2 linked regions of the Paludisphaera borealis genome follow. The protein of the gene in region 1 interacts with the protein of each later gene in a pairwise test. Links are inferred from orthologs where the notes say so. Each region holds a gene or a part of one and is shown on either strand. Other genes may lie near its edges.

Evidence for each region.
Region 2: the proteins of BSF38_RS13915 (region 1) and dnaE interact in binary tests that used the Escherichia coli proteins (3 or more experiments, as listed by UniProt). The link is inferred for Paludisphaera borealis from one-to-one orthologs.

Annotation. Positions count from the first base shown.
Region 1 is NZ_CP019082.1:3,583,297-3,597,479, forward strand. Bases 6,895-9,817 are described here. They hold BSF38_RS13915 (pyridoxal phosphate-dependent aminotransferase), read right to left. Parts: upstream 8,980-9,817; coding sequence 7,810-8,979; downstream 6,895-7,809. Other genes in these bases: BSF38_RS13910 (hypothetical protein), read right to left, coding at 6,999-7,748; BSF38_RS13920 (DUF1559 family PulG-like putative transporter), read left to right, coding at 9,130-9,817. In the rest of the region: BSF38_RS13880 (acyl-CoA thioesterase), read left to right, coding at 1-214; BSF38_RS13885 (Sec-independent protein translocase subunit TatA/TatB), read right to left, coding at 250-576; BSF38_RS13890 (Sec-independent protein translocase subunit TatA/TatB), read right to left, coding at 644-862; BSF38_RS13895 (hypothetical protein), read right to left, coding at 962-1,246; BSF38_RS13900 (TlpA family protein disulfide reductase), read left to right, coding at 1,640-3,058; BSF38_RS13905 (WD40 repeat domain-containing protein), read right to left, coding at 3,222-6,155; more of BSF38_RS13920, read left to right, coding at 9,818-9,906; BSF38_RS13925 (cytochrome c), read right to left, coding at 10,086-10,508; BSF38_RS13930 (substrate-binding domain-containing protein), read right to left, coding at 10,672-11,790; BSF38_RS13935 (DUF1559 domain-containing protein), read left to right, coding at 11,937-12,983; BSF38_RS13940 (hypothetical protein), read left to right, coding at 13,005-13,361. UniProt on the Escherichia coli protein: Shows aminotransferase activity with methionine and histidine as substrates, and to a lesser extent also with phenylalanine.
Region 2 is NZ_CP019082.1:3,191,487-3,206,990, forward strand. The notes cover bases 11,235-15,478. They hold dnaE (DNA polymerase III subunit alpha), read right to left. Parts: upstream 15,095-15,478; coding sequence 11,435-15,094; downstream 11,235-11,434. Other genes in these bases: BSF38_RS12370 (carboxypeptidase regulatory-like domain-containing protein), read right to left, coding at 11,235-11,271. Outside these bases: BSF38_RS12335 (M16 family metallopeptidase), read right to left, coding at 1-2,395; BSF38_RS12340 (2Fe-2S iron-sulfur cluster-binding protein), read right to left, coding at 2,458-2,781; nuoL (NADH-quinone oxidoreductase subunit L), read left to right, coding at 3,136-5,490; BSF38_RS12350 (complex I subunit 4 family protein), read left to right, coding at 5,581-7,350; BSF38_RS12355 (hypothetical protein), read left to right, coding at 7,684-8,217; BSF38_RS12360 (glycosylasparaginase), read left to right, coding at 8,405-9,454; BSF38_RS12365 (DUF1559 domain-containing protein), read right to left, coding at 9,541-10,650; more of BSF38_RS12370, read right to left, coding at 10,810-11,234. UniProt on the Escherichia coli protein: DNA polymerase III is a complex, multichain enzyme responsible for most of the replicative synthesis in bacteria. This DNA polymerase also exhibits 3' to 5' exonuclease activity. The alpha chain is the DNA polymerase catalytic subunit.

The sequences.
Region 1 (14,183 bases):
CGAATCCCTCGTCCACCCCAAGCGGCGCAAGGTGGGCTCGGGTTACGGCCTCTACGTCGCCCTCGACGACGAGGGCAAACGCCCGCACCCGGTCCCCCGGCTGCTTTCGGAAACCGAGGCCGACCGCGTCCGCGACGAGGCCGCCGAGGCCCGTCAGGTCGTCCGGCTCGCCCGCCGCGAAGAGGCCCGAGCCCACCGCGCCGAGTACCTCTGAGCGGCGAACCTCGGGCCCGTTGATTCGATCGACGGTCAGTTCGACGCCGGCGGCTGGTATTCGACCGCGCCGGTCGCCGCGGTGGTCGACGCCGCGCCGGGGACCTCGAACTTGGGAGCGGCTTCGGTGTACGTCGCCTCGGCCTTGGGCGCGTCGTAGGTCTTGGGCGCGCTCTGGTAAGGCGAGGAGTAGCTCGAGATCGATGCGTCGTCGAGGCCGCTGGTGACGTCGCTGAGCCCCTTCTTGAACTCGACGATGCCCTTGCCGAGCGAACGGCCCACTTCGGGGAGCCGCTTGCCGAACAGCAAAACGGCGATCCCCATCACGATGATCATTTCCATCGGACCGAGATTGGGAAGCATGGTGCAAGCTCCGTGATCGACGGGGTTCGTCGCGTGATTTCGGTGAACTCGGATCGAAACGTCGCGACTACGCCAGGTCGTTCGGCGGCGTGATCTTCTTGTCGGCGGTGACGGCCTGATCGATCTCGTCCTCGATCCCCGCCACGCCCTTCTTGAACTCGGTGACGCTCTTGCCGAGCGACCGCATCACGCTCGGCAGGCGGTTGCCGAACATCAGGAGGGAGACGAAGGCGACGATCACGAGTTCGGTCGTGCCAAGGTTCGGCAGGAAAGCGAAAGGCAGCATGGTGGTGTTCCTCGGGTCAGGTCGGGGCAGGGCCAGGCGGTCTCTTTCGTATCGATTCACGCGAAGGGCGACGGCGTCAGGTTGGCGGCGACACACGTTTCAATGCGAAGCGCCGGTGGAGATCAGGGTTCGGGTGACGATCCAGGCGCCGACGGCGGTCGCGGCCAGGATCGTCAAGGCCCAGTAGAGCTTGTTCCCCCGCGTCAGGAAGGCCCCGGCGATCCGGGAACGGCTCCTTTTGGGCGGCGCCCCCGGGCGCGGGCGACGACGGACTGGCGAGACCCACGGGAGGACCGTCTGGGCGCGCTCGCTCTTGAGCACGCCCGAGCGTCCGTAAAGAACCAACGTGACCAGGGCGATCAGCACCAGTTCTTTGAGCCCCATGCTTGCTACGCGCCTCTCCGTTGCGAGGACCCCGCGGCCCGCCCAAGCACGACGCGACTCGCGCGGCAGGACGCTCCGGCCCGGTCGATGAGACGACGTGGGCGGCCGGTCGGCCCGAGGGCCTCTTCACATAGGATGCCTGAAGTATTTCGCACACGGTGGCGATGTCGCGTTCATCGGGGGCCGACAGCTCGGCGCCAACCGCAGGCCAATGCGTCTCGACAGGGACGACGCGGGGTGGGACTACGTGTCTTTATCGTACCGTCCCAGCCCAGCGTGTCAAACGAATTCTCAAGCCGCGCCGACCGAACAATTGACCGCCGCCGGAGCGAAGGCTACCATGCGACAGATGTCGGACTCCATCGCTCGGATTGACAACGCGGAGGCAGTGAGATGCTCACTTCCATCGTCCGGTCCTGGTTCGCGGCGGGGTTGTTGGCGGCGGTCGGAGCGGCGGGCGCCGGGGAGGTTCCGCGGTACGTCCTGAAGCCCGGGCAGGTCGTCGACTACGAGGAGCGGCAGTCGTACGACGGAGTCAATGAACACAGCGAGACTACGTGGATCTCGCGGATCTGGGTCGTCGGCCGCAACGACGACGGCAGCGCCCGCGTCGTCATACGGCAATCCATGGACTCCAAGAGCAAGCAGGGCTCGACGAACGAGTCCATATCGACGAGTCTCGCCCGCTTCGACGTCTTTCCGGACGGCAAGATCACGCCCGGCCACTCATTCGGCTTCCCCGTCGATCCCTCCCTCATCTTTCCCCGCCTTCCTGAAAACGACCAGGAACTCGCAGGCGGCTGGCGATCGATCGACTCGCGGGACGAGACGACGATCCAGTACAAGTCGACCTCGGGCGTCAACGAGCCTTTCACCTTCGAAGCCGACCATTCCAAGTTCATGGAGAGGGCCTACGAAGGCAAGAATCACCGTGTTTATCAGTTCGATCGCGCGAAGGGGCTGATCACCCATGCGAAGATCGCCCGAACATTCGGCTATCGACTTCTGGCCGGGAAAGGGGAGGGGAAGCTGGAATTGAAGGCCGTGAGCGAGATGGCCCCCGCCAGGCTGCCGACTTTCCGCGCCGAGATGGATCGCTACTTCGATGCGAACCTCGCTTACCAGGAACTCACGGCCAAGGTCACGAAGGCGGGCGGCGAGGCGGAATCGCTGATCAAGAAGGCCCGCGTGATCCTGGCCGACGCTCGCGCCAAGTTGACGGAACCCGACCCCGCCTCCGCCCTCGACAAGGCGATCGAGGATCACGACAAGTACTCCAAATACCAGGTCGACGAAGCCAAGCGGTTCGCCGGCCTGCTCGGCAAGCCGGCCGCAGCGTGGGGATCACTTGAGACCAAGAGCCCCGCCGTCAACCGAGTCGTCAGCGCCCTGTCCAAGTCGAACACGGCCTCGGAGATCAAGGACCTTGACGGCCATTCGCACTCGCTGGCGCAATACCGGGGCAAGGTGGTCGTCCTCGACTTCTGGTATCGCGGCTGCGGCTGGTGCATGCGGGCGATGCCGCAGGTCAAGCGGGTCGCCGCCCATTACCACGACAAGCCCGTCGCCGTCTTCGGCGTGAACAACGACCAGGAGGAAAAAGACGCCCGGTTCGTGGTCAAGGAGATGGCCATCGCGTACCCCGTGCTCCGATCGATGGATCTCGCCGGGAAGTATGGCGTTCAGGGCTTCCCGACCCTGGTGATCATCGACCAGGAAGGCAAGGTCGCCGACGTCCACGTCGGCTACTCCGACCACCTCTACGAGGACGTCACGGCGACCATCGACCGCCTGATGGCGCAGGCCAAATAGGCGATCGAGCCTGGCGGCCAGCAGCTTCCGCGCGGCCCTCGCCTTGGACTCCTACGACTCCCTCTTGAGGTCGCTCTGAAACCTGAACGAGTCACTGACGCGGGCCGCAAGGTCTTCATAGACGCTTGGATGGCGCGATGAACCAACACGCCGCTCCAAGGATTTACTTGCCGCCGTCTTTCTGGGGGCCGCTCGTTGCATCAAGGGGGATGTTCTCCGCATCCAACACCCCTGGGACGGAACTTGCGACAGGACGATAAGGGAAACCTTCCCCTGGGACGGGTAGCTCCGGGAAGGTCAAGGGCGCCGCCTGGCCCGGAAAGTATTGTCGGGACTCGGCCTGAGCGAGGTTGCGCCCAGCGATCATCCCAGCGATTTCTAGCAGGTCTTTGATCCCTGTGTGCCAAAAGCCTGTCATGCCGTTCAGATCTGTGGCTATCAACCACCGCACGTCGGGACTGAACGAGATCCGATTGACTGTCGTATCCAGGGTCCCGATGTACCGGGCCGACTGCGACGGGTCGGCGGCGTGGAGGTCCCAGAGTCGGATGACTTGGTCCTGGCTCCCACTGGCGAGCCATCGGCCGTCAGGACTTATGCGTATCGAGTCGATCGGCAGTTCGTGCGCTTTCAAAATCCAGCGTCTGCCTACCCCGGGCTCCCAGATCTGGACGGTGGCATCGTCGCCGGCCGTCGCCAGAATTCGTCCGTCCGGGCTGAAGTCCGCAGTCCTCACGATCCCGAGGTGGCCTTGAAGAACCATGGGTTCGCCCCGCCCCCATCCTAGCGATGCATCCCATAGTTTGGTTTTATCCCCATACGCCACGAGCCACCGACCATCCTTGCTGCTCTGCAGTCCCGTGACGCGAGTTCCTTGGGCGATCGTCACGGGATGGGAGATCGACTCTGCATTGGTCAGATCCCTGACCATGATCATGCCGCCCCGATCGGCCGTAACGAGCCAACCGTCGCCGAGGAACGTGCAAGATGCGACGCTAGTCCGATGGCCGCGCAGCTCGACACGTCCCGGCGGTGCGGTCGAGCCCGGCAGTCCCCATAAGCTTGGGACGACGACGGCGCCCCAAGCCACGATCCAGCGGCAATCCGGGGCGATCGTCAACTGACCGACGGGATAGCGGTGGCCGACGAGGACCGTCGCCTCGCGCGCCGAGGCCGGATTCTGCTCGTCCAATCTCCAGGTCTTGACCGTTCCGTCGCGAAAACCGGCCGCGACGAGCCGACCGTCATCGGCGATGCGAATCTTATCGGCTCCGAGGCCGGCGAGGTCGCCAAGACCGGCCAGCTTGGTCCGGGAGGCGACAGTCCAAGGTTTCGCAAGCACGCGAGTCTCAACGCCTCCGTCGGAATCCACGGTGATGAAGCGATCGGCCGAGGCGATGTTTCGGTCGGACACATAGTTCGTGTTTCGGAACGTCACCGGTGAGGATGCAGGTCCTCCGCCTTCCAGATCATAGGCCCGGATGATCCCTTCCCCACCGGCCGTGGCCAGCAGCGGCGTGGCCCCGGCGATCGTCAGGTCAACCAGGCTCAGGTCGTGCCCGTTGAGGCGGGTCACCCCAAGGAACCCGAGATCCTCGGGGAGGAATGGGGCGGCGTTCGCGTTTCTCGCATTCTTCTCGGCCTGAGCCAGGTGGTTCGAAATCCGGCCGAGGTCCCATACGCGAAGTCCGGCGCCCTGGTTCTCTTCGCCGGCGACCAACCAGCGGGCGTCGCTGCTGGTCGCGAGGTAGCGCGAAGGTAGATTCTGAACCGCTCTCAAATCTCGACCTGCCGGCGAGGCCAGACGGGAGGCGGTCAACGGGCCGGCGGCCTTCACACCGCTCCAGAGGAGGAACAGCCCATCGCGGCCGATGGTCAGGAGCCGTTCGCCCTCGCCCGTGAACGTCATTCCGACGATCGGGAATCCATGCCCGACCAACTGGCGAGGCTGCCAGGAAGGAAGGAGCGACTCGAGATCCCAGAGGAGGACCCGGCCGTCCCCGCCGCCGCCCGCCAGGTATCGGCCGTCCGGACTGAAGGCGATCGAGGTCACCACGGCGTTCTGACCGGGCAGGATGATCATCTTGGAAGCGGGGGTCGTCGCGCCGAGCCGCCAGACCCGCACCGCCGCCTCCGAATCGCTGGCCGTCGCCAACCATCGGCCTTGTCGATCGAAGGCGAGCTGCGAGAGGAGCCCCTTCGGATGTTTCAACACCTGAGGTCTCGGCTCCCCGCCGCCGCCGACGGGCCACAGACGCGCCTCGGTCTTCAAACTGGATTCGCCCCAGGCCACGAGCCACTTCCCGTCCGGGGAAAAATCGATTCGATCGAATGACCAGTCGGAGGGGTCGTAAGCCTTGCTCTCGATCCGCGCAAGGACGCGGGAACCTGACTCGGCGTCTTCACTGGCTGTGTCCCACAGCCGTAATTCGACGACCTCTTTGCTCACGTCGACAAGGTATTCCCGCGATGCGGCCGCCAGCCATCGATCTCCTGGATCCATGGCCACCGTCACCGCGCTCGATCGCAAGCCGGAGTATTTCTTGGCTCGCGTAAGTCCAGGACCTTGGCCCGAATCCCAAACGAAAACCGGCCCCTCGCCGCTGCCGATGACGAATTTCCTCCCAGCCGGCGCCATGCCCAGCGAAGTGGCGACGCCCGGAAGGCCTGGGACGTCCAAGGGGCGGCTGGTCGGGCGAGGCGCCCCCAGGTCCCACGCGCGACAGGCCCCTCTGGCGTCCCTACTGACCGACCAACGGCCGTCGGCGCTCACAACCACTTGACGGACCTGCGCGTCGTGAATTCCGATCGTGCGACCGCCGACGCGGGCGACTGCGACGCGGAGGGCCTGCTCCGCTTCGGGCTGGGGAGAATCTCCCGCTCGCAAATTCGCCAGCACGGCTTCGGATGCGAGTAGCACGGAGCGCTGGGGGAATGGGGAGAGGGCGACCGTCGACTCCGCGGCCAGGCGTCGAGACTCGGCGACGCGCGATTCATACTCGGCGACGGATCGCTGCCACAACGCCACCCCGGCGAGGCCGGTCATCGTGACCAGGAGGAGCGAGAGCACTCCGCTCAAAGCGATCAATCGGCGCATGCGCCGCTCTTGCTCCCGCCGACGCAGGTCGTCGAACGAGCACCCCAGAACAGCCGCCAACACTTTGAGTTTGGCCAGGGATCGGGTGCGCCACAGGCTGCTCCCTTCCGTCGGCCGAACGTCCGCGGCGAGAGGCTCGACGTGAGCCGTCACGCTCCCCTCGGCGTGAAGATCGCCTACTTCAATCAGCGAATCCGGGAACGATTCCCCGGGCTCGCCCTCAATCAAAACCGCGAAGATGCGATCGTGCCGACCCAACCGGCGGAATCGCAAGACTTCTTCGTTGACCCACCGCGATTCGCGCGTCCTCGGCGAACAAATGACAATCAAGCACTTCGATTCCTTCAAGGCGGCGTCAATCGAGAAGCTCAGGTCGCTCGACGCCGCCAACTCCTCCTCGTCGCGGAATACGCGGCGGACACGCGGAGGGATCCCCAAGTCCGCCACCAGCTTCCGCGGGACGCGGTAGGATTCCATCGCAGAATGCAGCCACTTCGCCCAGGAGCGATCCGGCTCGATGTGCCTGTAACTGATGAAGGCGTCATAGCGGGGAGCGTTCGCCGCACTTCCGGCGTCGCCAGGGGCGGGCGGACCGTCGAAAGCTCCGGCATTATTCAATTCCATATCATCTTCCGACATCAAAATATTCTAATCATCAATTCGTTGGGCCGGATACCGTACGTCGACCGAGCCGCTCCGACGTCGCCGCTCCAACAGGCCTCCGCCGAAGCGGACGATCAGAGCAAAGCGTGCGGCAGCCGCGAAGCGCAGGCATCGCCAGAATCGCGATGGGCGGGGACCGTCCGCCTTGGACCGCTCGAGTAGGCGCTCAAGTCTTGGGGGTCAGGCACCGGCCATGGCGTCGAGGAGCAATTCGAGGCTGGCCATGAATCGGAGCAGCCTAACGGCGTCGGGGCGGCTCTCGCGGTTCAGGTCGCGGAGGGCCGGCTTGCCGTAGGCGTAGAGCCGCTCCTTGGCCTCGCTGACGCTGGCGATCGTGGCCCGGCGGGTCGAGGCGAACTCCTTGACGACCGTGAGAATCGCCGCCTCGGCGGCGTCCCGTTCCTTGCCTAGTTCGCCGGTCGCGGGGGCTCCACTCGGCCAGATCACCTTGCCGTCGGGCGAGAAGACCTGGCTCTTGGGAAGCGGCTTGAAGCCCTGGTTGTCGTCGGTCGTCGCGGCCGTCGACGCCGGCTCCTGGGTCCGGACGTCGTACCGGGGCGCCATGGTCGCCATCATCTTCTGGTTCTGGAGCGCCTGGGCCACAGCCTGCTGGTTGTACAGGTTGGCGGCCTGGTAATTCGAGGCCGTCCAGGCGTTGTACATGTTGTACCGGGCGGTCCGCATCCCCAGATTGAGCTGGGCCTGCACGATCGGGTTCCACGGCGAGACGCCCACGCCCGGCAGGCCGTAACTCATGGCGCTGGCGTTGTAGTTGATCCCGTATGGATCGATCCGGCTCTGGAAGCTCGGCGTGTCCGTGTACGGCAGGTTCGCCTGGGCCGAGGCTTCGGGCGAGCCGCCGGCCAGCATCGCGAGGAGAGTCGCCAGGGCGAGCGTCGGACGGGCCGAGGAACGAAGAAGCGACCGCATGCAAAGTCTCCCGTGACGAGGTGTCGATCAACCCGCTTCGATTGTGCTCGACAGGCCCGGCTCAGACAATGACCCGGAGGGCGCGAAGGCGCTCGGCGGCGGCGTCGAGGGTGGCGTCGCGCTTACAGAAGCAGAACCGGGTGTACGCGCGGCCCAGCTCCTTGTCCTGGAAGAAGCTCGACCCCGGCACCGTCGCCACTCCGATTTCTCGAACCAGGCGACGGGCGAACTCGACATCGTCGACGGCCCCGAACGGCCCGATCCCGGCCATGATGTAATACGCCCCCTCGGGCGCGTCGAACTCGAAGCCGACCTCCCAGAGCACCTTGCAGAAGCGGTCGCGGCGGGCCTGGTAGTCGCTGGCCAGATGGTCGTAATACGCCCGAGGCAGGCGATAGGCGACCGCGCCGGCCTCCTGAAGCGGGGCCGCCGCGCCGATCGACACGAAGTCGTGGATCTGCCGGAACGTCTTCGTGAGCGTCGGGTTCGCGAGGATTGTGCCGACCCGCCAGCCGGTCACCGAGTAGGTCTTCGACATCCCGCCGACCGTCACCGCCCGCTCGTGCATGCCGTCGAGGCTCGCCAGCGCGACGTGCTCGCGACCGTCGAAGAGAATATGCTCATAGATCTCGTCGGTGATCGCCACCACGTCCCACTTGCGGCAGAGGGCGGCGATCGGTTCGAGGTCCTCGCGAGTGAAGACCGCGCCGGTGGGGTTGTTCGGGTTGCAGAGCACGATGGCCTTGGTCCGGTCGTTGAACGCGGCGGCCAGCTCGTCGGGGTCGAACTTCCAGTGCGGCGGGCGGACCGGCACGAACCGGGGCGTCGCGCCGGCGAGCACGCAGTCGGGCCAGTAGTTCTCGTAGAACGGCTGCGACAGGATCACCTCGTCGCCCGGGTTGATCAAAGAGATCAACGTCACGAGCATCGCCTCGGTACTACCGCACGTCACCGTGATCTCGGTCTCCGGATCAACCGTCAGCCCCAGGTGCCAGCCGGCGTGGTCGGCGATCGCGTGCCGAAGGTCGTGCGCCCCCCAGGTGACGGCATACTGGTTGACGTCGTCCTGGATCGCCCGGCACGCCGCGTCCTTGAGGATCTGAGGCGCGGGGAAGTCGGGCATCCCCTGCGCCAGGTTCACCGCGTCGTACTTCTTCGCCTCGATCGACATCCCCCGGATCACGCTCTCGGTGAACCGCGCGGCCTTCGTCGAAATCAACGGATACTGCATCGCCCGCCGCCTTTCCGAATACCCATCGACCCCGTTGCGCCCCAAGAAATCGACCGCCGGAGCCTGGCCCCTGGAAGACCCGCCCAGGATTTGTTATTACGAATTCCTAAGACTTCACACTCAACCGGACTTTTCCCGAGGTCCTCAGTCATGATCCGACGCGGCTTCACCCTCATTGAGCTTCTGGTCGTGATCGCGATCGTCGCCGTCTTGATCGCGCTCTTGCTGCCGGCTGTGCAGGGGGCCCGCGAGGCGGCCCGGCGGATGGACTGTCAGAGCCACATGCACCAGATCGGCCTGGGGTTCATGCAATATTTCGACGACTGGAACGGCCAGTTCTTCCTCCATCATCCGTTCAACGCCGACGTCCTGTCCGAGACCAGCGCGGCCGAATCGTTCGCCGAGATCTACTGGGAGGACAAGATCATGCCGTACGTCAATTCGGCGTACGCCAACGACGCGATCGCCCACGGGGGCGTGCAGGTCGCCGACGCCAAGATCTTCCGGTGCATGTCCGACATCTCGTACCCTCAGCCGTTCACCGACCCCGACACCCAACTGGTCGACGGCGTGTCCGACCGCACCAGCTACCTGATGAACTCGCTGCTGACGCACAAGACCCGGCGGTACGGACGGTATTCGTTCCAGAGGTTCCAGTACGAGATGGGGACCTCGAACTTCGTGATCATGAACGAGCGGAACGCCGCGGGCATCCTCGCCAGCCCCGTGGCCGGCGACCCGCGCCAGGACGATTACGACATCTGGCTGGGCACCGACGTCCTCGACACCTGGATTCCCTGGGACCGGCACGGCAGCTCGAACGTCTTGTTCCTGGACGGCCACGCCAAGAGCATCAACAAGCCCGACGCGCTGACCGGCATGTACCCCGGCGGGCAAAGCTACCGCGAGAGCCGCTTCTACCCCTGATCGGTTCGGTGCCGGTCGCAACGGGAGTGGCTCATGCCCTTGAATCGGGGTGGCACGGGTTCGATCGAACCCGTGGACGCCAGCCGCAGCCCGTCAAACACGGGTTCGGCGAACCGACCCCGTGCCACCCATCAGTCGTTGCCTATAAAACAAACTCTCGACTCGCCACACGAGCGGGGTCAGTCTTCCGGCTTGTGCGCGTCGTGGCAACCCTTGCAAGACTTGCCGATCTTGGCGGCCGTCTCGCGGACCGACTTGAGGTCTTCCTTCTTGGCGGCCGTCTCGAGCTCCTTGGAAGCGTCGGCGAGGGCCTTGGTCAGCTTGTCCCACGACGCCTTCTCGCCGCGCGGCGCGTCGTTCTTGCCGAGGGCCGGGCCGTACTTGGTGAACGTCTCAGCCGCCTTCTTGACCTTCGCCCAGTCGGGCTTCTCGCCCTTCAACTCAGCCTTCAGAATGCCGCTCGCCGAGGTCTTCCCCGCGAACAGCTTCTTCATGACCACTTCCGAAGTGACCGACTCGTCGGCCGCTCCGGCCTGCCGGGAAACCAGTCCACCCGCGACGACCAGGGCCAGCATGCTCACACCGCAGATCAGGCTCTTCATCCAGTTTCTCCACTTGGGAAGATCGAGAAAAACCGCTTCGCTCATCGAAGCCAAGCGGTTGCGTCGTTGGGAGAGCGAGGTTCGAGGACGCTCCACCGAACCGATTAGATTACCTACAACGATTCTCCCGGGCTAGCAGAGCTTAACGAAAGCTCATGTCGAGTCACGTCGCTCGCTCGCGCGGCCCGCGCGCTTTTTGAAGCGAGCCGGTCGCCGAGGCGTCGTAGCCGGGGAGGTCGGCCAGGAGGCGGCGATAGGGGGTCGACCGGACGGCCTTGACGAGCGCCCGGATGCGCGGGTCGGCGTCGAGCGAATCGGGGAAGCAGAGGTCGTAGGCCTCGCGGCGGACGGTCAGGAACGCGAGGTCGGCCTCGTCGCTGGCCAGTCGCAGGCAGACGCCGGCGTCGGCCCAGCCGTCGCGGATCGCGGCGGCCACGCCCCGGTGGTCGCGGGCGGCCCCCAGCGACGGCGGCGGCGTTCCCCCCTCGGCCTCCATGAAGACCTCGTCCAGGCAGGCGCGGGCGCCCGAGCCCGCCTCGCGGCTGATCCAACGGATCGGCGACCGGACGGCCTCGCGGAACGTCGAGACCCGCAGGGACGGAGCCAGGGCGATCCCCTCGTCCCAGTCGGCCACTCGGAGCAGGCGGAACGCGCCGAGATCCGGCTCGGCGGCTCGCACCGCGTCGATGTTCCCAGCCGCGTCGTCGGCCCGGACCAGGTGGACGCCCGCCGCGTGGACCAGGCCGCGGGACAGCAGATCGAGGGCCGAGCGGCTCGACCGACTCAGGACGATCAGCCGGACGCCGTCAGTCCGGGCCAAAGCCTCGGCCAGCAGCCCGACGGCCGGATCACAGCAGGCCACGACCAGCGTCCGGTCGGCGTCGACGTGCGGCAGGTCTTCGAACACGCCGTCGCGGAACACCCCGTCGTGCGCCGGCAGTCCCAGCGGCGAGACCTCGACCGGATACGCCAGGGTCCGACCTCCCAGCGTCGCCCGCCAGTAGCGGCAGGCCGACCGCGACGGCGGCGGGGGCCAGGCCCAGGGGCCGTCGCCGACCTCGACCGTCGAAGCCGACCGGAGCCGGAACAGGTCCTCGACCGCGCAGCCGAGCGCCTTCGACAACGCCAGGGCCGCCGCCGTCGATGGCGCCAGCCGGCCCGTCTCGATCGCACTGACCCCCGCGCGCGACAGCCCGGCCCGGGCCGACAGGTCTTGCTGCGACCACCCCCGGCGCTCGCGGAACGCCCGAACCACGTTCTCCAGCCTCGGCTCCTCGCTCATCCAACCACCCTCGCCCGGACCTTGAACATCCTCGTGACAGGTCATACAATCTTCATCTCGTCCATGATCCTGGCGCAACGCTGATAGAATCGTGCCTCCAGGGCAGGGGGATTACAAGGGGCTCGCCGCTCCGAAAGGGAACGTCGATGAAGTCGGATCGAGCCGTTCGCGGGTTCACGTTGATCGAGCTTTTGGTGGTGATCGCGATCATCGCGGTCTTGATCGCGCTGTTGCTGCCGGCCGTGCAGTCGGCCCGTGAGGCCGCCCGGCGGGCGCAGTGCTCGAACAACCTCAAGCAGATCGGTCTGGGGCTGCACAATTACGTCTCGGCTCACAATGCATTCCCTCCCGGCCGGATCAACAGCCACATCGCCGGCCGGGGCAACACCTGGGGCGCCTACGCCCAGATGCTGCCGCAGCTTGAGCTGACGACGGTGTTCAACGCCTTCAACTTCAACCTATCCCCCGACATCGACCTGGCCAACACCACCGGGGCCGCGATCTTCATCGCGAGCTTCCTCTGCCCGAGCGATCCCAGCCCTCCGCAGTACGCCCAGGCCAACTTCGGGATGCACAATTATCTCCTCAACGTCGGCAATGTGTATCCGGTGACGACGAGCCCGCTCGACGGCTCGGGCCAGCCGCTGGGGATCACGCCCAATGGGGTCTTCTATGAGAATACGGCGGTCAAGATCTCGAACCTGACCGACGGCCTGTCGAACACGGCGGCGATCAGCGAGTCGCTTCGATCGACGCCCGGGATCGCCTTCGCGGCCGATCCGCTCAACGGCTTCGTCATCACCGGCGACAACAAGACGAACGGGGCGCCGATCACCAACGACGCCGACTACCAATCGCTTTGCGTGGCCCCCGCCGCGTCGCTCGTGTTTCAGGTTACGCGGGGGAGCAAGTGGCATTACGGCGCGCCCGGGCACAGCATGTACAACCATCGGCGCGTCCCCAACGACGCGCGGGTCGACTGCCGCGGCGGCCTGCCTCACAGCGACAAGAGCGACCCGTTCTGGAGCCAGCTCTCCCTCAACATCACCTCCCGCAGCAAGCACCCGGGCGGAGTGCAAACGCTCTTCGCCGACGGCCACGTCCAGTTCATCAAAAACTCGATCAGCCTCCCGACCTGGCAGGCGCTCGGCAGCGCCAACGGCGGCGAGGTCGTTTCGTCCGATAGTTATTGACGAGATGAAAGACGAGACCCGATGCGGCGGCTCCTCCTCCCGTTTCTCCTGATTTCGATGATGGTCGGCGGCGGCTGCTCGCAGCCGGTCGGCCACGGCCTCTGGAACCTCAAGGTCGGCGGCAAGGCCCGGCTGATCGCCGAGCCCGGCGAGGCGGAGGTCAAACTGACCGATCTGGCCACGCCCGCCGCCGGTCGCCGATCGAGCCGGAAGGCCCCGGCCCAGCCCAAGATCGAGACGACGACCGTGGCGGCCGGGACGACCGGCGTGGTCCTGGCCGTCGACGGCGACGACGCCCGCTTCCAGATCGCCGACGGCCCGCACGCGGGATCGATCCACTGGGTCGAATGCAAGCGGCTGGAACCCATCGCGGATTGAGCCCGGCGCCCTTGCCTCCGGCGATGCATGGAAATACCTTTCAAATGAGAAAGATTTCCGTGGCGGCCCGACTTTCGCTTGAGCTTCCCTCCATGCGAAAATGCGGACCGTCGCCGCGGCTTTGATCGAGCAACCTGGGGAGTCGACTTCATGCGCTGGCAAGGTGAACGTGAGAGTGAGAACGTCGAGGACCGTCGCGGGCTCTCGACGGGCGCCATGGTCGGCGGCGGGATCGGGACGCTGATCATCATCCTTCTGGGCTTGTTCTTGGGGATCGACCCCCAACCGCTGCTCCGGGTGATGCAGGGGGCCGGCGGTCCGGCGGGGGGGGAGGCGCCCAGCAGAAGCAGCGCGACCTCACGCCCGAGGAAATCGAGCAGGGCAAGTTCGTCAAGGCCACGCTGGCCATGACCGAGGACGTCTGGAACGAGCAGTTCGCCAAGATGGGGCGGAAATATCAGGAGCCCACGCTCGTCCTCTTCTCCGACCAGGTCAGGACCGAAGGCTGCGGGTTCGCCAGCTCGGCCGTCGGCCCGTTCTACTGCCCGGGCGACCAGAAGGTCTACATCGACCTGACCTTCTACGACGAGCTGAAGCGCAAGTTCAAGGCGCCCGGCGAGTTCGCCCAGGCGTACGTGGTCGCCCACGAGATCGGCCACCACGTCCAGAACCTGCTGGGGATCAGCGAGAAGATCTCGAGCATGCAGCGCCAGGCCGACAAGGCCGAGGCCAACCGGCTGTCGGTGATGCTTGAGCTTCAGGCCGACTTCTTCGCCGGCGTCTGGGCCCACCACATCGAGAAGAAGCGGCACGTCCTCGAAA
Region 2 (15,504 bases), 390 kb from region 1 along the record:
TGAGGAACTCGGAGCTGACGCCGTAGCTGTAGCCCTTGTCCTCGCGGAGATTGAGATTGAGCCGGCTCGAGAACTGGCCGCCGAGGATCGCGTTGAGGATGTTCAAGGCCGGTACGTCGGGAGACTTCCGCGCCACGCCCAGCCGACCGATCGTGACGACCGACTGCGCGGCTTCGGGCTTGTCGACCAGGTAAAGAGCCGATTCGCCGGGCGCCGACGGGGCGGCGGGGGCGACGACCGGCGGCGCGGGGCGAGCCTTCCACGTCTTCAGCCGGGCTTCGAGGATCTGCGTGATCTCCTCGGGGTCGACGTCCCCCACGACGACGATCGCGGCGTTGGCGGGAACGAAGATCTTCTCGAAGAACGCGACCGCGTCGGCCCGGGTGATCGAGCGGACCGATTCGAGCGTCCCCAGTTGCGGACGGCCGTACGGGTGGCCCGCGCCGAAGACCAGCTTCGGGAACAGCTCGGCGGCGATCGCCTCGGCCGAATCGTGTTCGGCCTCAATGTCGGCGAGTCGGAGGATCTTCAGCCGATCAAGCTCGCTCTCGGGGAACGTCGGGTTGAGCAGGACGTCGCAGTAGAGGTCGAGCGCCTTGTCGAGGTGGCGTTTGAGGGTCGTGATGCTCGCCGAGCAGGATTCCAAGCCGCCGCCGACGTCGAGGCTCGCGCCGATCTCGGACGTCTCGCCGGCGATCTGAAGCGCCGAACGGGTCTTCGTCCCCTCGTCGAGCAGGCTGACGGCCAGCGAGCCCAATCCCTCTTTGCCAGAAGGGGTCGACGTCTCGCCCGATTTGATGACGAGATCGATGCTCACGATGGGCAACTCGTGGCGTTCGACGACCAGCAACGGGAGCCCATCGCCGAGCGTGCGGCGGACGAACTTCGGCGGCTCGAACCGAGGCGCGGGACCGACCTTGGGCATGGCTCCGCGATCGAACGCGTCGCGCGGCGCGGCCGCCGCGGCGTCCTCGACCGGCGTTTGTTTGTCACGGTCGACGGCGACTTCGGGAGCGCGCTTCGCGGGAGGCCCTGGAACCACGTCGAGCTCCACGAACCGGTCGGTCAGGTACTTCTTGGCCACGCGCTGGACGTCGGCCGGCGTGACGGCGAAGACCCGGTCCAGCTCGCCTCGATAGCCGATCGGGTCGCCGATGAACGCCTCGTACTGGTTGAAGACCTCGGCCTTGCGCGAGACCGATTGCAGGCCCATGATGAGCCCGCTCTCCCGCGCGTTCTGGCTCTTGACCACCTCAGAGGCCGTCGGCCCCTCGCGCTTCAGCCGCTCGATCTGCTCAAGGGCGATCTTGACGAGGGGCTCCAGCTTCTCGCCGGGTCGAGCCTCGATCACGACCTCGAACGTCCCCGTGAGGAGATGGGTCGGGTGCGAGGCGCTGACCCCGGCGGCGAGCTGGCGGTCGTACATCAGCGATCGGAACAGCCGGTTCTCCTTGTCGAGTTCGCCCAGAACCGCCGCCAGAACGTCGAGCGCCGGCTCGTCGGGATGGTTGCTCGGCACGGTCGGCCAGACCAGCTCGGCGCGGGGGAGCGTGACGCGGTCGGTCATGACCACGCGCTTCGCCGCGTCGAGAACTGGAACCTGTGGCTTCGGCTTCTCGACATCGGGCCCTTTGGGGATCGGGCCGAAGTACTTCTCGATCCAGGCCTTCGTCTTCGGCACGTCGATATCGCCGGCGACGCAGAGGATGGCGTTGTTGGGCGTGTAGTGGGTGCGGAAGAAGGCCGAGACGTCGGCCAGGCTCGCCGCCGAGAGGTCGGCCATCGACCCGATCACCGAGTGGTGGTACGGGTGTTCGGGCGGGTAGAGCGCTTGCAGCATCGCCTCGGCCGCCTGCCCGTAAGGCGCGTTGTCGACCGACTCGCGGCGCTCGTTCTTGACCACCTCGCGCTGGTTGTCGAGCTTGGCCTGGGTCATCGTGGGGATCAGGAACCCCATGCGGTCGGCTTCGAGCCAGAGGTCGAGTTCAAGCGCGTTGCTGGGGGTCGACTCGTAGTAGACCGTGCGGTCCTCGCTGGTGGTGCCGTTGATGTTGGCCCCCAGCTTTTCGAGCGGGTCGAAATACTCGTGGTCGTGGTTCTTCGACCCCTGGAACATCATGTGTTCAAACAGGTGGGCGAACCCGGTGCGGCCGAGCTTCTCGTCCTTCGAGCCGACCTTGTACCAGACGTTGACCGCCGCGACGGGCGTTTTGTGGTCCACGTGAAGCAGGACGGTCAGGCCGTTGGGCAGGCGGTACTTCTCGACGGCGAGCGCGGGGACCTCGTGCGGCCTCGGCGAGCCGGTTTCGGGTTTCGGCTGCTGCGCGGACGCATCCGCCCCGGCGAGGGCCGCCGCGAGCGCCAAGACGATCAGAAGACGAACGACGAGCGGCATGGCGAAGCGATCCTCACCGGAGTGGGTGGTCGTTGAAAACGATGCGGCGGTGGTCGGCGGCGTCAATCGAGCGGACGCGTGCCGGCGGGGACGCCGGTCTCCGACGATCGGTTGATCACCTTCACCCAGAGATCCGACTCGACGCGGATCTGGCACGAGAGCCGGATGTTGGGCGCGAGGTTCTCCTCGCGGGCGAGGCGATCGATCTCGACCTGCTCGGCGGGCGCGGGATCGCCCGCCAGAACCTCGACCCGGCAGGTGGTGCAACGGGCGTTGCCGCCGCAGCGGTGCATGACGTCGATGCCGGCGTCTTCGATGGCCAGCACGAGCTTGGTGCCCGGTTCGACCTCGAACGACTTCTCTCCCTCGACGGTTACAGTAGGCATGATTCAGTTCTCCTTGTCGTTCAGGGTCTTGGTTGACAGCCTATCAGTCTCTGGTCTCGGGCGCGAGCACGCAAGAGCTATGCTTCGCGGCCCCGCGCCGGGCCGGCCGCCGGTCGTCGATTGCAAGAAACCGAGGGCGCGAGGGTCTTGCAACGGGAATTCGGCTGTGACATAGTTCACGATCTCGTCCGACCCGGCGTCTCATCGCCTTGGTTCCCGCCGCAACGACGAGGAAGATCCGCCGCGAGGCGATCTCAATAGAGGCTCCGCCTCTCCAGGCGGGCGATCGGGTCGACGAGGTCGCGGGACGAGCAATCGAGAGCGTTCAACGCAGTCGCCGAGGGACGAGACGACATGAACTGGCAGGTAGGTCTCTACGTGGCCGCTGTGTTGATTCCGCTCGCGGCGTTTACCATCGAAATCCTGTTCATCGGCCGCTTGAAACGGCTCAACGCCTACATCGCCACGGGGGCGATCGGCCTGTCGTGCGTGCTGAGCGCGATCGGGTTCCTCGATTATTTCCTGATCGAGGCCAAGGGCGTGTTCGCCGAGCATCACGCGGCGACGACCACGGGCGAGCATGAAGCCAGCGCCGACGCCGGCCATGCCGAGGCCGCCGGCGCCGAACACGAAGCGACCCACCCGGCCCCGCTGGTCTGGAAGGCGAACTACGACTGGGTGCTGCTGGGCGCGCCGACGGCGGGCGCCCTCGACCGGTTCGCCGCCAAGCCGCTCTCGTTTCCGCTGGGCGTGTACATCGACAGTCTGTCGGTGATCATGTTCCTGATGGTGACGTTCATCGCCACGCTGATTCACCTGTACTCGATCGGCTATATGCACGACGACCCTCGGTTTCCGAGGTTCTTCGCGTTCTTGTCGTTGTTCTGCTTCTCGATGCTCGGTCTGATCGCATCGCCGAACCTCTTCATGATCTTCATCTTCTGGGAGCTGGTCGGGCTCTGCTCGTACCTCTTGATCGGCTTCTGGTACGAAGAGAAGTCCAACGCCGACGCCGCCAACAAGGCGTTCGTGGCCAACCGCGTGGGCGACGTGGGGATGCTGATCGGCCTGGGCCTGCTCTGGACCACGCTGGGGACGTTCAACTTCCAGGAGATCAGCGAGGGCCTGCGCGATTCGACGGGGCAACTCCACACCGCCAACGGGGCCGACGCGCAGAACGTCGTCGACTTCCGCCCCCACGGCGAGCCGGTCGGCGCGGCGCCGCACCGCCAGATCCCGTACTGGATGCTGACGATCGCCGGGCTGGGGATCTTCGCCGGATGCGCGGGCAAGAGCGCCCAGTTCCCCCTCCACGTGTGGCTCCCCGACGCCATGGCCGGTCCGACGCCGGTCTCGGCCCTGATCCACGCGGCGACGATGGTCGCGGCGGGCGTGTATCTGGTCGCGCGGTTCTTCCCGGTCTTCACGTCCGACGTCCTGCTGTACATCGCCTACACCGGCGGCGTCACGCTCTTGATCGCCGCCACGATCGCGATGGTCCAGACCGATTACAAGAAGGTGCTGGCGTACTCGACGATCAGCCAGCTCGGCTTCATGATGCTGGCCATCGGCGTCGGCGGCCGGGCCGCGGGCATGTTCCATCTGGTGACGCACGCGTTCTTCAAGGCGCTCTTGTTCCTTGGCGCGGGCAGCGTCTACCACAGCGTCCACACCTATGAGATGCCGGGCCTCGGCGGCCTCCGCAAGAAGATGCCAATCACGGCCACGACGATGCTGATCGGCACGCTGGCGATCTCGGGCGTGCCGTTTTTCAGCGGGTTCTACTCGAAGGACGCGATCCTGGCCGCGGCGATCGCGCGGGTGTCGCAAAGTCCCCAGCACTTCATGCTGTTCGTCCTGCCGGCCCTGGGGGCGACCATCACCGCGTTCTACATGTTCCGGATGTGGTTCCTGGTCTTCGCGGGCGAGGCGCGCGGCTTCCGGGGCGAGGCGCACGCCGCCATCGCCCACGCCCATGACGAGGAGCAGGCGCTCGCGCACGAGGAGGCCGAGCACGGCCACGGCGCCAGCGCCCACGATCTGAACCCGGTCGCCCACGCTCACGAGAGCGAAGCGATCATGACCCGGCCGCTCGTGATCCTGGCGTTCTTCAGCGTGTTCGTCGGCTGGACGGTCTGGGCGGGTCTGCCGTTCGGCGTGCCGGTGCTCGAATCGTTGATCGCCTACGGCGAGCCGGCCGGCGTGATCAACGCCCACTGGGCCCACTGGTACGCCGTGGGGTGTTCTCTGGCGATCGGCGTGATCGGCATCGGCCTGGGCGCGCTCTACTACGCCCCCGTCGGCCTCCCCTATTTCCCCGCGACGCGGCTGAACCCGGGCCGAACCGCGGCGCAGTTCCGGGGGCTCCACACCCTGTTCAAGAACAAGTGGTACTTCGACGACGTCTACCGGGCTTTGCTGATCAACCCCTGCCTGGCGTTCGCAAGGCTGTGCGGCCGGTTCGACAAGCTCTTGATCGATGGTATGGTCAACGGCGCGGCCTGGGCCACCGAACGGCTCAGCCGACTCAACGGCCTCTTCGACAAGCTGGGCGTCGACGGCGCGGTGAACGCCCTCGCCGACCTTGTCTACGTCGCGGGCGACCGCAGCCGGGCGATCCAGACCGGCAAGCTCCGCAATTACCTGATGTTCCTGGCGGTGGCGCTCGTCGGACTGTTCGCCGGCGTCTTCGCCTGGGTCGGCGGCTGACGGCGCGCGACCTGTCTCGACCTGACCTGACCCCGACCGACGCGACGAGCCAGACGCGAGAGAAACCTCCTCCCAACCGGTGCCCGCGACATGAGCGACAACCTACTCCTGACGTCCATCTGGCTTCTCCCCTTGATCGGCGCGGCAGTCGTGCTGCTGATCCCCAAGCAGTCCGAGTCGTTGGTCAAGTACGTGGCGACGGCCTTCATGGTCGCGAACTTCGCGGCGACGCTCGTCGCGCTCGGCGTATATCTGGGCGACGCCAAGGCGGCGACCCCGCTCCAGTACCGCGCCTCGCAGAACCAGCTTGTGGCCGACGCCGGCGGAAGCGTCGTCGTCACCGACGAATCGCAGGGTGAAGGCGATCTGGTCGTCCGTCGCGCCTGGATTCCCGCGTTCAACATCCAGTACTACCTGGGTCTCGACGGCATCAGCCTCAGCCTCGTGGTGCTCACCGGCCTGATCAGCTTGCTGGCCTGCATCGCCTCGTGGAACATCGACCGCCAGGTCCGGGGCTACTACGGGCTCTTCCTGCTGCTGGTCGCCAGCATGATGGGTGTGTTCGTGTCGCTCGACCTGTTCCTGTTCTACGTGTTCTTCGAGATCATGCTCTTGCCAATGTACTTCCTGATCGCCATCTGGGGAGGCGAGAATCGGGAATACGCGGCGATCAAGTTCCTGCTCTACACGCTGTTCGGCTCGGTGTTCATCCTGGTCTCGATCCTGATCCTCTACTTCTGGCCGGGCGACGCGGGGGCGATCAGCCTCGTCAACGCCACCGGCCAGGCGCAGGCGTTCCACGGCCACTCGTTCGACATCGTCGAGTTGACCGCGATCGCCACGGCGTCGAGCTACTACGGGCGGTACATCCAGGGGTGGATCTTCGTCCTCTTCCTGGTCGGCTTCATCATCAAGCTGCCGTCGTTCCCGTTCCACACCTGGCTGCCCGACGCGCACGTCCAGGCACCGACGCCGATCAGCATGATCCTGGCGGGCGTGTTGCTCAAGATCGGCGGCTACGGCCTGATCCGGCTGGCCTGGCCGCTCGCTCCCGCCGGCGCGTACGACTGGTCGTACTTCGTGGCCGCGCTCGGGGTCTTCAGCATCATCTATGGCGCGCTTGTGGCCATGGCCCAGACCGACTTCAAGAAGCTGGTCGCCTACAGCTCGGTCAGCCACATGGGTTACGTGACGCTCGGCATGGCGGTGATGAACCTGTCGAACAGCCCCCAGTATTACGCCTACGGCGTCAACGGGGCGATGTACATGATGCTCGCCCACGGCATCACCTCGGCCGGCATGTTCTTCCTCGTCGGCGTGATCTACGACCGGGCCCACACCCGCGACCTCGACAAACTCGGCGGCCTGAACAACATCATGCCGATGTACGGGGCCGTCTCGTACGTCATCTTCTTCGGGTCGATGGGCCTGCCGGGTCTCTGCGGCTTCGTCGCCGAGGTGTTCGTCCTGCTGGCCGCGTTCAACTACAGCGTCCGGCTGGCGGTCGTCGCCGCGGCCGCCGTGGTCCTCACCGCCGGCTACATCCTCTGGACCATCCAGCGCGTCTTCCTCGGCCGCAACCAGGCCTGGAAAGGGTTGCCCGACATGAGCCTCCGCGAACTCGTCATCGCGGCCCCGCTCGTGGTGCTCACGGTCCTCATGGGCGTCTTCCCCCAGGGCCTGATCTTGAGCTGGATGAGCCCGTCGGTCAACCAGATGGTCAACGGCGTGTTCACGGCCCGCGAGCTGAACACGGGCGCCCCGGATCAGCCCCCGGTCGCCCGGCTCATCGCGCCTCGCGTCCCCGGTGAGCCCGTCGCAACCCCAGCGATCCCCCCGGTCGTCGCGCGGACGCCCTGACCCGACCCCGCCCGGTATTCAGGATTCCCACGCCGGCGAGCCTCGCAAGATCTGATCTTGCCGGCGTGCCGCAACCTGAGTAATCTGCGGCTCACCTCGACGAAGACTCAAGAACCGGGTCGGTTTTGCCGACCCGGGCGCGTGCCCGCGGAGGGAAGTCGAACGATCACGCGACGGTTGTCGAACCGTCCGCGCTGGGGTCGTCGAGCCCGACGCCGGGCTTTCCCTCAAATGGTGGACATGGAGACGGCTCGATCGGGACGATGTACCCGCCGACCGTCGAAGGGCGACTCAGGACGGGTCGGCCAGCCCTCAGAACGGAGTCGAACCGCGATGCGAGTCTGGTCAAAGATGGCGCTTGCACTGGCGGCGGGGGCCTGGATCGTCCCGGCGTCCCCCTGCTTCTCTCAAGACAAAACACCCGCTCCGGCCCCGAAGGCCGAGAAACCCGCCGACGACGCCAAGAAGCCGGTGGGCGAGAAGGCCGAGCAGGCCGACGTCCGCCCGAAGTCGCCGTCGATTGAACTCCGGCTGGTGATCGGCGGCCTGGGCTCGGGGGGATGCGACGTCGAAGTGAAGCCCGGCAACGCCGCCTGCCGGTTCAAGAGCCAGACCCGCCACGTGGCGTCCGACGGCAAGCTGACACTCGTCTTCCGCGACGTCGAGGTCCGAAGCGTCGACCGCAATTGCACGTTCGCCATCACGATGCGCGAGTCGGGCCAGGAGCCCAAGACCGTCCACCGCGGATTCCGGATGGTCGCCCCATCCGCCGACGGCCCGCGCGCCGGCGCCCAGAGCTTCACCTGCTTCATGAGCTCGCCCTCGAAGGTCGCCGGGCTCGAACGCGAAGGCCGGACCATCCGCTGAGCCGCTCGTCGGCCGCCTCGCCGACCCGAGAACACCGTCGAGCCCGCTGGTCGATCGCCCTTCGATTCGACTCGCGGGCTTCTCCGCGCGCCCGACGGATCGGCCGGGAGTCGATTCCGGGCGTTGATCTGGTACGATGAAATCGACGTGGGGAGTCGACGCCGACGATCATCGGGAGTGAGACGCCATGCGCAGACCTATAAACCGACGTTTCTTCATGGGCACGACGGCCGCGGCCAGCCTGAGCACGCTGGCGATCGGGGCGTCGCCGCCGGCGACGGTGGGGTCTCGAAGGCCGACGGCCGTCGCCAGCGGCAACGGCCTGCGCGCCGTCGAGCGGGCGGTCGAACTGGTCAAGAACGGTTACGACCCGCTCGACGCGGCCGTCGAAGGGGTCGCGATCGTCGAGGCCGACCCGGCCGACAACTCGGTCGGCTACGGCGGCCTGCCGAACGAGGACGGCGTCGTCGAGCTGGATGGGGCCGTGATGCACGGCCCGACCCACGGCGGCGGCTCGGTCGCGTCGATCCGCAACATCATGCACCCGGCCGCCGTCGCCCGGCTGGTGATGAAGCGGACCCGGCACTGCCTGATCGTGGGCGACGGCGCCCTCCGGTTCGCCCGCGCCCACGGGTTCCCTGAAGTCGACCTGCTGACCGACGAGTCGCGGAAGATCTGGCTGCACTGGAAGGAGACGCGTGACCCCAACGACGACTGGGTCCCGCCGCCCGAACCGGAGGTCGCCGACCATGTTCATGAATACATCAAGAAGCGGGTGACCGGCACGATCCACTGCTCGGTGCTCGATACCCACGGCGACCTCGGCTGCACGACGACCACCTCGGGCCTGTCGTGGAAGATCCCGGGGCGGGTCGGCGATTCGCCGATCCTGGGCGCGGGGCTCTACCTCGACAACGAGGTCGGCTCGGCCGGCTCGACGGGCGTCGGCGAGGCGAACCTGCTGAACCTCTCCAGTCACCTGATCGTCGAAGCCATGCGCCGGGGGCTGACGGCCAAGGACGCGGTGATGGAAGCCCTCAAGCGGGTCGCCGAGACGAGCGTCCGCGACCCCAAGCGGCGACGGCCCGACGGCAAGACGACCTTCAACGTCTCGTTCTACGCCCTCGCCAAGGACGGGACTTTCGCAGGCGGCTGCATGTATCCCGGCGGCAAGATGGCTGTCCACGACGGCGACTCGGCCCGGATCGTCGTCCTCGATCCGCTCTACGAGAAATGAGCGGCGAAGGAAACGCGAAGACCCCGAAGTCCCGCCCGAGGGCGAACTTCCGGGGTCTTGCTTGAAGCCGCGTTCACACGATCCGATCAATAAGCGTCAGAGCTGATGACCTCGCCGCCCTTGAGGGTGATGAGGGCGCGGAGGGTGACTACGTTGATCGAGTCCTTGATGAACCGGACGCTGCCGTCGCCCATAAGGACGTTGACGCCGCCGGGATGGTACGAGAACAACTCGTCGTTGGCGCCGGCGTTGTTGCCGGCGGAGACGCCGGTCTGGGTCCAGCCGGCGGCCTCGCACATCGGCCGGAACTTGTTGTTGGGCGCGCCCGAGACGCCGAAGGCGGTGTCGGCCTCGGCCCATCGCCAGTAGCGACGCTTGACGCCGGGGCCGCCCGCGGGCCCCTGCTCGCCCGGGAAGGTCCCGGAGCCGGCGACGCCGCCGTAGATCTCGCCCTCGGTGTAGGGGCTGATGAAGCGGGGGTCGCGGCCGGCGTCCTCGCCGATGGCGATGGTGTTGCTGGTGCCGTCGGTGATCTCGCCGATCGAGGTCTTACCCTGCTTCAGCAGGCCGTCCTGCCGCGTGGTCTTATCGCGGTAGGGGGTGGCGGAGCCGGGGGTGATGGCCACGCCCAGCGGGCTGATGTCGGTGTAGACGGTCGGGCCGTAGTCGTCGTAAGCGTAGCCCCGGCCGGCCCGGGTGGTGATCGGATCATTGGGGTCGACGCCGTCGCTGCCGCCGTCGGGCTGACGCGAGGACGACGGGCAGAGGAAGGTCGAGATGACCGTCGAGGCGCCGGTGAAGTTCATGCCGGAGGCCTCGTTGTACTCCTTGGCGTTGAAGTTCAACGCGTTGTACGACGCGCCGCCTTCGATGAACGTGAGCAGACGGGCGAAGGTGCTCCAGTTGCCGTCCACGAACTGCGTGATCGGCACCGCCGACGCCGAACCGACCGTCGAGGGATTGTAGTTCGTCGACTCGCCGCCCGGAGGAAACGCCGTGTTGGTGCTCTCGTAGTTATGCAGAGCCAGGCCGATCTGCTTCAGGTTGTTGGTGCACTGGGCGCGACGGGCGGCCTCGCGGGCCGACTGCACGGCCGGCAAGAGCAACGCGATCAAAACGGCGATGATGGCGATGACCACCAGCAGTTCGATCAGGGTGAAGCCGCCGCGTCGGGGCGATCTCGCGAGAGATCTCATGGAATCGATTCTCCGTGGAATGGCTGTAAAGCGGAAGGGCCGGTACGAAGGGGGGAGAAGGAAGAAGCCGCGATCGGGGGGGCTTCACGGACCGCCGGACCGCTCCGGAAGATCCACTTCAAGAATCAACTGATCGAGATGACAGGCTATAACAACCTGTCACTTGGCGAGCGTGAACGGCTCAAGGTCGTTGGCGGAAGGCTTCACGACGGCCGTCAGGCCTGAGGTTGTTTCATCGCCGTACTTGGCGGGATAGGCCAGATTCGCGCCCGAGCGGCGGCCGCCGCGGGCTTTGGGGTCGGCCGGCTTGGAGAGGTCGGCCTGAATCCGGATCTTGTACGACCCCTCGGGCGCGCCCTCGCCGTAGCTGCTCTTGAGCGCGAACGAGCCGTCGGACTCGAGCGGAGCCTCGAATTCCATCCCCTTCTCGGGAAGCGCGAAGACGACCACGCCCGACGCCAACGGCTTGCCGTCGGCGAGCAAGACCTTACCCTTGACGGGGTACGTCGTCATGGACGTCGGAGCGGAATCCGAACTGCCGCAGCCGGCCAGGAACCCCGCGAGCCCGAACCCGAAGGCCAGGAGCAACGGCCGCAACGCATTCTGTATTTTCGATATCATTGCGTGTTTCATCATCGGTTGGGAGCCGCCCGAGCAGCGACGATCGCTAGTCGGGGCCGACGATGAAAAGTATATCCACGCGAGAGGGGAGGCGAGCGAAGCATCAAAGAATGTCGCGCGAAGAATTCATGAAGACCGCCTCGCTCGGGGCGACGCCGGGCTCTCAATCGTCGTCGAGGTCGTCGGTGGGGTCGAGGTCGTCCATCGGCTCGGGGACCGCGACGCGCACCGCGACCGCCGGCTTGGCCGACGACTCGGCCCGCGCCGTCGCCCCGCGCTGGCCGAGCAGGCGGACGTTGCCCGAACCGACGACCTGCTCCATCTCGGCGACCATCTTCTCGTCGCAGCGGATGCGCAGCGAGGCCCCCGCGCGGTAGATCACGCGGCGGACGTTCTCGATCCCGAAAATCTCAAGATAGAGGTCCAGGCCGCCGGGATGGACCCGGACGATCCGCAGCAGACGCTCCAGCTCGGCGTCCTGCTGAAGTCCCTTGTGCAGCCGCACGACGACCCCGCGCGCCAGCTCGGACGACGCCGATTCGATCGGGATGATCTTGCTGATCACCAGCTCGGGGGGATCGCGGCGGCGGTCGATCGTCCCCTTCACGAACCCGATCGCGTCGTTCACGATCAGGTCGCCGAGCTTGGCGAACTCCTCGGGCCAGAGCATCGCCGGCGTGCTGCCGTCCAGGTCCTCGAAGGTCAGCTTGGCCATTCGCGTCAGGCCCGACCGGCTCTTCTGGACGTTCCGCACCTGGACGTTCGTGATCATGCCGCCGAGGAGCACCTCGCATTTGTCCGGGGCCGAGGCCAGGTCCGTCGTCCGGTGCGTCGACAACGCCTGAAGCGTCGCCGCGTAGCGGGTCAAAGGGTGGTTCGACATATAAAAACCCAGCGCCTTCTTCTCGCCGCTGAGCAAATCGACGTCGGGGAGTTCGGGGACGTCTGGCAGGTTGGCGACGCCGGGCGCGACGCCGTTGCCGTTTCCATTGTGCGCGCCGTGCGCCGGAGTTTCGGGCTCGTCGAACAGTCCGCGCTGGCCGCGGCGGCGGTCCTCCTGCTTGGCCTGTCCGGCCTGCATGGCGCGGGGGAGGACGGCCAGAAGCTGCGACCTTCGAGCGCCGAAGCCGTCGAACGCCCCGGCGCGAATCAAAGTCTCGGCGGCGGCGGCGCTCACCTCACGCGTCGACACCCGCTCGAAAAACTCGTCGAGGCTTCGATACGGCCCCCCCTCCTCGCGAGCCCGAAGGATCGCCTCGACCGCCTTGGTGCCGACCCCTTTCACGGCTTCGAGCCCGAACTCCACCTTGCCCTCGGTCACGACCGTGAACGTCGTGCTCCCGCGGTTGACGTCGGGCCGCTGCACCTCGATGCCCATGCGCCGGCAGTCGTCGATGTGTTCGACGAAGAACTTGTCGCGCTCCGCTCCGTTCATCTCCGACGACAGGACGGCCGCCATGTACTCGGTTGGGTAGTGCGACTTCAGGTAGGCCGTCTGGTAGGCCACCAGCGCGTAGGCCGTACTGTGCGACTTGTTGAAGCCGTAGCCGCCGAAGAACTCGATGAGCGCGAAGATCCGCGACGCCTGGTCGCGTTCCAGGCCCTTCTCGATCGAGCCCTTGATGAACTGGTCGCGGCCTTCGGCGATCGTCTCGGTCTTCTTCTTCGAGATCGCCTTGATGCACGCGTACGCTTTGGAGAGTTCGATGCCTCCCAGGCGGTTGAGGATCCGCATGACCTGTTCCTGGTAGACCATGACGCCGTAGGTCTCTTCCAGGACGTCGCGGAGCACCGGATGCAAGTAGGTCGCCTGCTTGCGGTTGTTCTTCACATCCACGTATTCGTCGACCATGCCGCCGTTGAGCGGGCCCGGCCGGTAGAGCGCGTTGGTGGCGATGATGTCGGCGAATCGGTCGGGCTTCATCTTCACCAGAAGGTCGCGGATGCCCGCGCTCTCAAGCTGGAAAACGCCCTTGGTCTCGCCGCGCTGGAGCAGCTCGAACGCCTTGGGGTCGTTGAGCGGCAGGTTGTCGATGTCGATCGGGGCGTCCGGGTTCCGGGCGTTGATGAGGCGGACGGCGGCCTCCAGCGTCGTCAGGTTGCGGAGGCCGAGGAAGTCCATTTTCAGGAGCCCGGCCTTCTCGACGTCGCCCATGTCCCACTGGGTGCAGACGACCTCTTCCTTGTCGCCGCGGCGGATCACCTGCAAGGGGACCAGCGATTCCAGCGGCTGGTCGGCGATCACCACGCCGGCCGCGTGCGTGCTCGCGTTGCGGACCGAGCCTTCCAGCCGGCGGGCCAACGTCATCAGTCGCTCGATGTCCGGATCTTGCTCGACCATCTTCCGCAGCGCCGGCTCTTCCTTGAGGGCCTCTTCGAGCGTGATGTTCAGCCGGGTGGGGATCAGCTTGTTGATCTCCTCGACCCGTGCGAGGGGGAGGTTGAGCACCCGGCCGACGTCCTTGATCGCCGCCTTGGCCTTCATGGTTCCGAACGTGCCGATCTGCGCGACGTTGGCTTGGCCGTACTTCTGGCGGACGTACTCGATGACCTCGTACCGACGCTCTTGGCAGAGGTCGATGTCGATGTCGGGCGCCTCTGACCGGTTCGGGTCGAGGAACCGCTCGAACAGCAGGTCGTACTTGAGCGGGCAGACGTTGCTGAGGTAGAGCACGTAACTGACGAGCGCACCGCAGGCCGATCCACGAGCCAGGGCCGGGATGCTCTTCTCGCGAGCGTAGCGGACGAAATCCCAGACGATCAGGAAGTACGACGCGAACCCCATGCGGTTGATGGTACCCAGCTCGTGATCAAGTCGCTCGCGGGCCTCGGCGGGGGGCGACGCGCCGTACCGAGCGATTAAACCTTGCTCGCAAAGCTCGCGCAGGTAGTCCTCGGCCGTCTTCTCCTCCGGCGGCTTGAACGACGGGAACAGCCGCTTGCCCAGGTTCAGGCTGGTGTAGTTCTCCTCGACGCTCTCGGCGATCCGGGCCGACTGCGCAAGGGCCTCCTCGTGGCCGCCGACGACCGCGTACATCTCGTCGGGACTGCGGACGTGGAACTGGTCGGACAGCCGGCCGTCGTCGGCGACGAACCGGGGCTTGTCGAGCGGCTGGTCGACGGTCTTGCCCGTATTGATGCACAGCAGGGCGTCGTGCGCAAGGTGGTCGTCCTGCCTCAGGTAGTGGGCGTCACTGGTCGCCACCAGCGGCATCCCCAGCCGGTTAGCCAGGTCGACCTGCCGCTCCATCGCATCGCGCTGGATTTGCAGGCCGTTGTTCTGGATCTCGACGAAGAAGTTGTCCTCGCCGAAGGTCTGCTGATACCAGATCGCCAACTTCTCAGCCGCCGCCGTGCGGTCGTGCAGCAAGTGCTGCGAGAACTCGGACCCGACGCAGCCCGACAGGCATATCAACCCCTCGCTGTGCCGTGCGAGCAGCTCCTTGTCCATTCTCGGCTTGTAGTAGTAGCCCTCCTGGTACGACCGCGAGGTGAGCCGTAGGAGGTTCCTGAACCCGACGCCGTTCTTGGCCAGGAGCGTCAGGTGATACGCGAACTTCTCATCCCCCGACCCGTTCGTCGAGCGGTCAGTCCGCTTACCGGGTGCGACGTACGCCTCGATCCCCACGATCGGCTTGATGCCGGCGTACTTGGCCTCCCGGAGAAACTCCATCGCCCCGAACATGTTGCCGTGGTCCGTCACCGCGATCGCCGGCATCCCCAGCGCCTTGACCTGCTTGACCAGGTCCGGCAGCTTGTTCTGGCCGTCGAGCAAGCTGTAATGGCTGTGGCAATGCAAGTGAACGAACGGGCGACTGGCCATGAGCGAACTCTCTCCTTAGAGGACCGACGCGGCTATGTACCCGCGTCCAGGACATTGTATTCTAGCAGATCCCGGACGAATCGGCGGAGATTGACGTATCGCGTGTGAGAGGATTCGAAGGTCCTTGTGAATCGTGCTAGGTTTGCCGACGATGGATGCAACGCGAGGGGGGACGGCTCAAGCCGCAAGTCGCCACGACGGGGGGGCGCAAACCGATGAAGCCGTTGATGATCGATCGTCGACCCTGGTTCTATCTGGCAGGGCTCGTCGAAGTTCGGAATCGGAAAAGGCTCGACGCACGGAGGGCTGGGAATTCGGATTTCGAACCACGCGCAACTCAGAGTCAGTCCCCCAAACGCGTAGTGCGGAAGCCTCGCCCTCCCCTTAATGAGACAGACCTTCAGACGAAG